DNA from 2 places in the Lysinibacillus sp. UBA5994 genome. Region 1 is predicted to be linked to the other one. Evidence: riboswitches for the same ligand, from Rfam matches in the RefSeq annotation. Region 1 holds a riboswitch; the other holds the start of a gene.

Region 1 (5,391 bases):
AAAAGCTTGAAAGTTTACTTGGTAAAAATTTTATGAACGGGCATAACCGCATTACACTTGAATTTATGCTACTAGCCAATTCATTGATCGAGGATAAGAGCTAGAAAAAAGTTGGCACGCTTAAAAGGCTATCTCCCCTCCTAAGCGTGCCCTTTATTACCCTTTCACAACTACATCGTGATACAATCCAGGTCTACGATCATCGTAAACAGGAATTCTTCTACGTACTTCATCGACAATAGAAAAGTCTACATCGATCACTGCTACTTCCTCGTCCTCAGCACCTACCCATAATACTTCTCCCCAAGGCTGAATAATCATAGACTGCCCATTAAAATTTTCTACCTTTTTCGAAATACGATTTACTGCAATCACAAAGCATTGATTTTCAATTGCACGAGCCTGTAGCAACGTTTTCCAATGGTCAATCCTCGGAGTTGGCCACTGCGCTGGTACAAATAATACCTTTGCTCCTTGTAATGCATGTGCACGTAACCATTCTGGAAAGCGAATATCATAGCAAATGACACCAGCAGCTTCAATATCATCTAAAGCAAAACGATTCATTTCATCCCCTGCTTCCAAGTAAAGATGCTCGTCCATTAAACGGAAAAGATGTGCCTTGCTATATTCCCCAACTAGTTCTCCATTACGATCAAAGGTATACATCGTATTATAAAATTTATCGCCTTTCTTTGTTGAAACAGAGCCCCCTACAATATGTACATCAAGTTCCTTAGCAAGTTTAGCCAAAAAGGCCTTTGTCCGCTCACCATTGATATCTGCTAGCTCAGGTAGTTTCTCTAAAGCATAGCCTGTATTCCACATTTCAGGTAACACTATGATTTCTGCCCCATTTTTTGCAGCTTCACGAATCTTATCCTCGGCACGTTCAAAATTTTCTTCAACTTTGTCAAAGCCAATATTTAATTGAATACAACCGATTTTCATCTCTATTCCTCCTCTAGACAATTAACAGAAAAAGTAATACTATTTGCTTCATATTCTTCAATAATAATTATTATATTCTGAAAAAGGTGATCATGCATGGAATTCTCTAAAAAACTACAGCAACTACCCACTCAATTTTTTGCAGCACTCGTTCAAAAAGTAAATTTGGCTCTAGAAGAAGGGCGTGATGTCATTAACCTTGGGCAAGGAAATCCCGATCAGCCAACGCCTATTCACATCATTCAAGCATTACAGGAAGCAGCTGAAAATCCTCACAACCACAAATATTCACCATTTAGAGGTCTCGCTGAATTACGCCAAGCTGCTGCGGACTTTTATCAACGTGAATATCAGGTAGAACTAAATCCAGATACAGAGGTAGCGATTCTTGGTGGAACAAAAATTGGTCTAGTTGAGCTACCTTTAGCTGTGTTAAACCCTGGTGACACGATGCTCTTACCAGATCCTGGATATCCAGATTACCTATCAGGTGTTGTACTAGGAGACGTCAATTTTGAAGTAATGCCCCTTTTTGCTGAAAATGATTTCTTACCTGATTATCATGCATTACCTGATGAAGTGAAAGAAAAAGCAAAGCTTCTTTACTTAAATTACCCGAACAACCCTACAGGTGGTACAGCATCACTTGCGTTTTTTGAAGAGACCGTTCGCTTTGCGAAGGAGCACAATATTATCGTATCACATGATTTTGCTTATGGGGCAATAGGATTTGACGGTAATAAACCAGTTAGCTTCCTTCAAGCAAAGGGTGCAAAAGAAGTAGGAGTTGAAATGTATACATTATCGAAAACCTATAATATGGCTGGCTGGCGTATAGGCTTCGCTGTAGGAAATGCTGAGATTATTGCTGCTATTAATCTAATTCAGGATCATCTGTTTTGTAGTCAATTCCCTGCCATTCAACAAGCTGCAGCAGTAGCACTGACGGCTTCCCAGCAATGTACGGATGAACTACGAGCTACTTATGAGCGTCGCCGCAATGTACTCATTGAAGAAGCTCGAAGAATTGGCTGGCATGTTACGGCTCCAAAAGGCTCCTTCTTCGCATGGCTCCCTGTACCACTAGGCTATACAAGTGAACAGTTTGCTGATCTTTTGCTCGAAAAAGCTGATATCGCTGTAGCAGCAGGTAATGGCTTCGGTCAATATGGTGAAGGCTATGTACGCGTAGGATTGCTGGTTAGTGAGGAGCGCTTACGTGAAGCAATCCATAGAATCGAGCAATTACAATTGTTTAAAAGATAATGACGCCGTATCCTGTAGCTATCACTAGCTACAGGATTATTACTATTTTTCAATTTTCCTTGGTTGCCCTAAACCATTTTCTAATGGATAAAATTGAACATGACCTGTTTCATCATCCCATTTTCGAATATGTTGAATTCCTTGTACCTCTGCCAACACGATGTCAGCAGTAATAACAGGGTTGCCCCCTTTTATTAAATGCCCACCTGATACAACACCCCATTGATCGCTCATAGAACCATGGATATGTGTCTCATATCCACCATCTCGTTTACACACCACACCTGAACCTTGAATAAATTCTAATGGTCCCTCTTTTTCAATCACATCACTAAAACGAACATGAATTTGAGCTGTTGCATCTGGCACTAAATAAACAAAGCTGCTTTTTTGAAAGCTGCCAATACAGCTTACAATTGTTGCTGACTCTATGCTATTCTCTTCGCAAAGCGCTTCAATCCCTTCAATGATATCTGTTCCCGTTAGAAAACGAGCACTAATAACCTTACCAAATGAACCTATACCATAATTAACTCTTATAGACATTGTAATCCCTCTTTTGCGTCGAAATATTATAATTATATAAAAAATTTAAAAATTATTTATTGACTTACTATACCCTATAAATTATATTAGTTCTATCGGAATTACAAAAAAATATTATAAATCTCTTATCAAGAGTAGCTGAGGGACTGGCCCTATGAAGCTCGGCAACCTCCTTTTTAAAGGAAGGTGCTAAATCCTGCAAACGAAATTCGTTTGATAGATAAGAGAGGACATCTTTTCATGAGCCTCTCTTAATTTGTAAGAGAGTTTTTTTATTTTCAAAAAACCGATAAAAACAATCTTGGAGGTATTATCATGAAAAAGAAAAATAAATTTTTAGTAGGATTAGCAAGTCTAACATTAGTAGCAGCTTTAGCAGGCTGTGGCTCTAAAGAAGATAGTAAAAGCCAAGCTGAAGGAATTGATGAAAAGAAAATCGTTGTAGGCGTCACTTCTGGTCCACACGAACAAATTGCAGAAGTAGCCGCTAAAGTAGCAAAAGAAAATGGGCTAGAAGTTGAACTAAAATCATTTTCTGACTATGTTTTACCTAATACATCCTTAGCTGAAGGTGATCTTGATGCGAACAGCTATCAACACGAGCCTTTCCTAGATACATTTAATAAAGACCATGATACAGATTTAGTACCAGTGGGCAAGACGATTTTAAATCCAATGGGTATCTACTCAGAAAAATATAAATCCTTTGATGACATTCCTGAAGGTGCAACGTTTGGCTTACCAAACGACCCAACGAATGGAGCGCGTGCCCTCTTTGTTTTACAGGAAGCTGGCTATATTAAGTTAAAAGAGGGTGCAGACTTAACAGCCTCGATCCGTGATGTAGAAGAAAACAAAAAGAATTTAAAATTCATTGAATTAGAGGCGGCTCAAATTCCTAAACAACTTAGTGAGGTAGATGTAGCAGCTATTAATACAAACTTTGCATTAGAAGCTGGTATTAATCCTAAAGATGACTCTATTTTATTGGAATCTACTGATTCTCCATACGTGAACTATATTGTTGTACGTGCTGAAAATGAAAATGATCCAACAATTAAAAAGTTCGTTGAGGCTTACCAATCTGACGAAGTGCGTCAATTCATCGAAGAGGAATTCAAAGGTTCTGTAATCCCTAGCTGGTAATATGTTCAGAAAGCTTCTATAAAGCCGAAGAATCTGCTGAAATTCCCCAATGGGAAGACGAGCAGATTCTTGCTTTTTAGAAGGTTGAGAAAGGAGCAAACAATTGCATGATTCAATTACAAAATATCTCAAAAGAATTTAAGTCGAAAAAAGGCATCATAAAAGCTGTGGATGGCATCAATCTTCACGTAAAAAAGGGACAAATTCATGGTGTAATAGGCTATAGTGGTGCTGGTAAAAGTACACTCATTCGTTGCGTTAATCTACTAGAACGTCCTACAGCAGGAAAAGTAGTGATAGACAATGTAGACATTACGACCCTTTCTCTTCACGAATTACGTCAAACACGCCAAAAAATCGGGATGATCTTCCAGCACTTTAATCTCTTAAAAACAGCAACAGTTTACAATAATATTGCAGTTCCCTTAAAGCTACTAGGCTATAAAGAGGCGGAAGTAAAAAACCGAGTAGCTAAGTATGCTGAAATTGTCGGTTTAACAGATAAACTAGATAGTTACCCAAATCAACTTTCAGGTGGTCAAAAACAGCGTGTGGCTATTGCACGTGCCTTAGCACAGGAACCAGAGATTTTACTTAGCGACGAAGCAACAAGTGCACTTGATCCAGAGACAACGGAAGCCATTCTTGAATTGTTGTTAAAAATTAATCGTGAATTAGGCATTACGATTCTGCTCATCACACATGAAATGAATGTAATTCAAAAAATTTGCGATGAGGTTTCTGTTCTAGAATCAGGGAAAGTTGTGGAATTTGGCACAGCGATTGAACTTTTTGCGAAACCGAAGCACCCTACAACGCGAAAGTTTTTGAATACAATTTCACAACGTAATTTATCCCCTTCTCTTATTGAGCAATTAAATGTTTCAGGAAGTGTAATCCGTTTAACATTCCTTGGTGAAAGTACTGGTAAGCCATTATTAGCAGAAGTCACTAAGGTATATGATGTGCAACCAAATATTTTAACAGCTAATATTATTGAATTAAAAAACGGTATTGTCGGCAATATTGTGGTGCATTTACATGGCGAAACGCAGATTGTCCAAAAGGCGTTAACGTATTTTTCAGAAAATGGCGTGGCAGTGGAAGAATTAGGAGGTGCGTTCAATGAGTAGTATCCAAAGCTTCTTTACAGATTGGTCAGATGTTATTGGCAAAGCAATTATCGAAACATTTCAAATGGTCGGAATTTCATTATTTTTCTCCATTCTGATTGGCATTCCATTAGGGCTATTAATCGTTTTAACACGACCAGGACAATCCTTTGAAAATAAATTTTTCTATCAGTTTTTTAATCTATTTATCAATATTGTTCGCTCTGTTCCATTTATCATTTTACTATTCTTCATCTTACCTTTTACCAAGTTAATTGTAGGTACAACAATTGGTGTTAAAGGTGTAATCGTTCCACTAGTTGTTTACACAGCTCCTTATATTGCACGACTGATGGAGTCTGCGCTTTTA
Region 2 (5,391 bases), on a different contig from region 1:
GCCTATAATAAAGATAATGGAGGGATTACATGGAGGAATTAATCACCCAGCTGAAAGAAATGGGTTTTACAGAATATGAAGCGAAGGCCTATACGGCACTTGTTCAGCAAAGTCATGTCAGTGCTTATCAGGTTAGTAAAAATTCTGGCATACCACGTGCAAGAGTGTATGATATTTTAAATATCCTTGTAGAAAAGGGCATCGTGTTAAAAGAAGAGACCGCAGAACAAACGACCTATTCGGCAATGCCTGTGTCTGTGTTCTTACAGCAAATGCAACAGCGCTGGGAGTCGAATTTTACGTCTATAAGCGGAAAATTAGAGAAATTAGAGGAAAAAGTACAGGAAGCTGAGCCTAAAGTGGTCATGCTGAAGGGCAAGGAATCCATTATCAACTATTGTCAGTCACTTCTAAAGAAGGCGAAGAAAAAAGTGATGCTGTCGATGTGGGAAGATATGTATGATGCCTTACGTGAAGATTTGCAAGAGGTGGCGCTGCATGTTCCTGTTCATGGCATTACGTTGTATGTAGGAGAGCATCTCGCCTCAATTGACCAGCATAGAGCCACACATTATACAAAAAAAGCGTCTACACCGCATTGGTTTATCTTATCGATAGATGGTCAGGAAATGATTTATGGTCATTCTCCATCTACCCAAGAGACGGCCTTTATCACCAATGATCCGGTTCATATTTATTTGTTAGAGGATTATATATGGCATGATGTGCTCATCAATCGGTTAGTAAAACGTGATGACCAGGAGTTAGAAGACTGGATTGCTAAGGAACGTAAAGCTTTTTTCTTAGAATAGTCGTATAAGGAAGGGGAGTTACTTGAAAAAATTCGTGTTGCTAGGTTTAATAAGCCTACTAATGCTAGGAGCCTGTAATGCTACACCACCTACCGATCCACCAACGATTCATGAGCTAACGGTTGTCCCAGATAATGTCCAAAAAAATATCGTTTCTAATGACAGAATACAACTATTGCATGAAAAGGATGCTCCATATTACCTTGTTTATTATTCAAAAGGGAATGTATTGGCAAGTATTACAGCTGAGGGAAATAGGCTTATTATCCAGTTAGAAGAAGGCAGCGAGCAAAGGAAAGAGGCTCAACCCTATGTTTTTAAAGTCACCGTCAAGAATCCTGAGCTGGATACCATTGATTTGCGAATTAACGGTCAGAGTACGCCAATTGATCGTATGACCATTATGTGATAAAAGAAACCGAAATCCCTTTAGAAATGAGATTTCGGTTTCTTTACGTGATGCCTAATAAAAGACTTTGTCTACGTTATATTTAGAGCGGAAAGTATTAATCGCATATGTTTCGTAAATTTCACGTTCCATTGGATCTTCTACTTCATAGACTTCAATTTTGAACACTTCATCACGATGGTTTTTCATCGGAGATACATTATCCTCGAAATGTTTTTTAATACGTTGACGAATTTTACGTGCTTTCCCAACAAACAATAGCTCATTCTTGTCATTATAGAATAAGAAAATGCCGCCTTTATCACGTGTGATTTTATGGAAGTCAATAAAACCGAAGTAAGGTGTGATCGGCACATCACCTGGTTTTAAATCTTGTTCACGTTGACGGATTACTAGATCTGGTTTTGGAAATTCAATTTTAATCAAACTATTCACGTTCCTCTCTCTTACTAAAAGTATATGGTAACATAATTACTGCATGTTTACCATAAATTTTAAATGCAGAAACACCACATATAGCAAGCTTAGTGTACATCAAATGAGCAAGGAACATGCACATGAATCACAAAATATTCTATGAATTATTGATATTCTAACTAGTTCGTGTTACAATTCAAGATAATTAAATAATCTTATCAAGAGAAGCTGAGGGATTTGGCCCGATGACGCTTCAGCAACCTCTAACAATTGTTAGAAAGGTGCTAATTCCAGCAAAGGATTTTTTCCTTTGAGAGATAAGAGTGGACGTGAAAAAAATCCTTCTCATTCTATCTCGTATGGAATGAGGAGGATTTTTTAATTTCGTTGCATCCTACGCAAGTAAGATTTGCTAAAAGAGAGTGATTATAGAGAGGGGAAAGCAAGATGCCAATTAATATTCCGAAAAATTTACCAGCTGGAGAACATTTACGTGAGGAAAAAATCTTCGTCATGGAAGAAGATCGTGCGAAAACACAGCAAATCCGTCCATTAAATATATTAATATTAAATTTAATGCCTGAAAAAGAAAAAACAGAGCTCCAATTATTACGTTTATTGGGGAATACACCATTACAAGTCAATATTACCTTTTTGAATACAGCCACACACGAGTCTAAAAATGTGAGTAAATCCCATTTGCAGCTTTTCTACACAACGTTCAATCAGATTCTACACCGACGCTATGATGGTATGATTATAACTGGTGCGCCAGTAGAAAAAATGGCTTTTGAAGAGGTCAACTATTGGCAGGAAATTTCAGAAATTATGGATTGGTCTAAAAAGAATGTGACATCCGTGCTACATATATGTTGGGGGGCACAGGCTGCATTGTATCATCATTATGGCATTGGGAAGGTTGAGCTTTCTGCTAAATGCTCAGGCGTCTATTCCCATGTGATTACAGATTTAACTGTAGATTTGGTACGTGGCTTTAGTGATTTATTTACTGCACCTCATTCACGCTATACATCTGTTTCGATTGACGAGGTTCGCAATCATCCAGATCTACGATTATTATCCTATTCAGAGGATGCTGGGGTATTTATTGTACAATCAAAAGATAATAAAAATATTATGATTACGGGGCATCTAGAGTATGATGCGACAACACTAGCCGATGAATATAGTCGCGATGTGGCGAAGGGCATAGATATCGCCGTTCCTGTAAACTACTTCCCGAATGACGATCCGACACAAGTGCCGATGAATACATGGCGTGCCCATACGCATCTATTATTCTCTAACTGGTTGAACTACTATGTTTACCAAGAAACACCATATGAATGGGATTTTGTAGATGAAATCGAATATCATATTTAATTAATAAAAAGTCTAATTTCTTTTCTAGCTTAGAAGAAATTAGACTTTTTGATTGTCATCTTCTGTTTCCTGCTGAGGTGTTTCGTTTTTTTGAGCCTTGGATTTACGATTGCGAATAACTACCACAATCAACAAAAGTATGGGTAATAAAATGGTGAAAATAAAGGAAAAGATTGGCCAAATTTCATTATTATAATTAGTAGAATGCACAATATCTGGATGAACAATTTGAGAAAGTCCAATGACAATTATACCCATCGGTATAATAAGCGGACGATGATCCTTAATCTTCAAAATTTGTGCAAGGCCAACAACGGTCGTATAGAAATACATAAATGTACGAATATATATAGACGTAATCCACATAAATGCCATAATGATTTCTATGCGCTGTAAAAAATTCCCTATAGATATTCTTTGCGCTAAGGCATAGCTAGGAAATGTCCTTGATGCAGTGTTTTCAGGACCTAATACAAGAATCGATAGGACAATCAACGTAACTAAGACGATTCCGCCAAGGATTGCCCCAATATATAGCCCTTTCTGTGCAGACGGCTGTACATTGACGCCAGTAGGATAGAGCATCAATAATACAATTAATGGAAAGGAAAAGATACTCATAAAGCGTGCAATACTATAAAACATAGATGCTTTGGTCGCTTCTAGTAGAGGCTGAATATTCTCAAATGTAATTTGAGGGGTAATACTAATGACGAAAAAAATAAAAATAAAGATAAACAATGGGAAGAGGATTTCTGCCGAACGGGCAAAGGTCTCAATCCCTAAATAAGCGGCATACATAATAAGGATACTGAACAGTAGGGCAAATGCTAATGTCGGTGTCTCTGGCATAACTTCCGTTTTCATGAAAATACCGATAAAATAAAGTAATTCTCCAGCCGAAAGAAAGGTCATAATCAGGAAACAAATCGCTGTGATTTTCCCGAAAAAACGCCCAAGAATTTTTTCATTGGCCTCGATAAAGTTTAGGGACGGTGTTTGATTGGCCAGTGTTAAAAATAATTTTAGAACCAGTAAACTGAGCAGAACACCAATGCTTGCCGCTATCCAAGCATCTTGCTTAGCGGCACCAGTAATACTCGAAGGGATAATTAAAATCGCTGTACCGATAGAATAGAGAAAGGTAACGATTGTAAACTGTCTTGAACTAATTAGCTCTTTTTCCATCAAGCTACCCTCCGTTTCTCAGTCCATCTTTCTATTTTGTGAATGACACAATGTAATCCCTAATCGGTGTGAAGATAAAGGTAATCAAATCTAATGGGCTAGGAATATGGATTTTAAGGGCAATCCCCATATTTAAAGCCGTTCCAATAAATAGCAAAAAGGAGAATACAATAATGGCTTTTCTATCCTGTTGCTTTTTTAGCTTTGGAATAAAAACAAGAGCAACAATGATTGCAATAATCAAGATAGCTACGGCTAGTACCATCTCATTACTCCTCCTTTGGCTTGTTTAATAATGAATTTTGCATCGTACCTGAACCTTGGGTTGTTACCTTTACATGAACAGCCACTGCTAAATCTGGAAAAATGGAAGTCCAGTCATCCTTAATTTTTTTCCACTGCTTTGGATCTGCCCGATGTAGGGCATCCCCAAATCCAAAAACATCGACTTCATATTGCTGTTGAATTTTCTCTACTGTTTTTTCAATGCGGTCATCAATCCCCTGGGCTGTTTTTTTATTAACGTAATCAATCGATTTATTTTTGGTAAGATCGATATCACATTCGACCTCTCCAACATTCTGCTCTACATTAATATGGACATCGATTTTCGGTTTCCCGTTTTTAAATGACCCTTTCACCTTTGTAGTGGATTGGGTGATTTCAGTAGACAAGGTCCCTTTATTAGGACAGGCGATGATTTCTATCGTACTTTGAATTTTGTCATTAAGAAAACTAATACTTTTGCTTTCGCTTTCAGTCAGTAGCCCTATATATTTATCCCCTTTAAATACTGCTAAACCTGTATAACGTAATAGCACAGGTGTTTTAACACGTTGCACATTTGTTTGATCTACACCTAATTTCTTATCGCCATGAACTTCAATAGCAGAAATTAACGCCCCTTTATGCTTATTGGTTAACGTATTGACTAATTCATCAATATTAACAGCTATCGTGGAGCCCCAAGCCTTTTCAGAGACATCAAGGGAATTCAAGATTTTATTTGCAGGAACTTTTTCGATGGGTGTTAGTACATTTAATACTTCCTTCGCTGTTGCTTCGTGAGACATAATGACGTCGAAATCCTTACGAAATTCATGGTCCCTTACAATTAAATCAAGTGCATCACTAATGCCTTCTTTCGCGAGATCTTCCCCTAATACAACCACTTGAAGGTGG

Evidence for each region. Region 1 has a riboswitch for S-adenosylmethionine ahead of B3D98_RS11060 (MetQ/NlpA family ABC transporter substrate-binding protein). Riboswitches for the same ligand answer to the same signal wherever they lie in the genome.
Region 2: another riboswitch for S-adenosylmethionine. It lies ahead of metA (homoserine O-acetyltransferase MetA); the one in region 1 lies ahead of B3D98_RS11060 (MetQ/NlpA family ABC transporter substrate-binding protein).

Annotation. Positions count from the first base shown of each region.
Region 1 is NZ_DJAU01000031.1:59,484-64,874, forward strand. It holds gene B3D98_RS11040 (PucR family transcriptional regulator) at 1-104, shown strand, start outside; gene B3D98_RS11045 (carbon-nitrogen family hydrolase) at 157-951, opposite strand; gene B3D98_RS11050 (pyridoxal phosphate-dependent aminotransferase) at 1,048-2,217, shown strand; gene B3D98_RS11055 (PPC domain-containing DNA-binding protein) at 2,260-2,763, opposite strand; SAM riboswitch class I at 2,886-2,990, shown strand; gene B3D98_RS11060 (MetQ/NlpA family ABC transporter substrate-binding protein) at 3,079-3,909, shown strand; gene B3D98_RS11065 (methionine ABC transporter ATP-binding protein) at 4,017-5,042, shown strand; gene B3D98_RS11070 (methionine ABC transporter permease) at 5,035-5,391, shown strand, end outside.
Region 2 is NZ_DJAU01000026.1:33,460-38,850, forward strand. It holds gene B3D98_RS08250 (TrmB family transcriptional regulator) at 30-812, shown strand; gene B3D98_RS08255 (hypothetical protein) at 835-1,221, shown strand; gene B3D98_RS08260 (nucleotide excision repair endonuclease) at 1,276-1,647, opposite strand; SAM riboswitch class I at 1,851-1,962, shown strand; gene metA (homoserine O-acetyltransferase MetA) at 2,086-3,021, shown strand; gene B3D98_RS08270 (GerAB/ArcD/ProY family transporter) at 3,061-4,209, opposite strand; gene B3D98_RS08275 (hypothetical protein) at 4,241-4,474, opposite strand; gene B3D98_RS08280 (Ger(x)C family spore germination protein) at 4,479-5,391, opposite strand, start outside.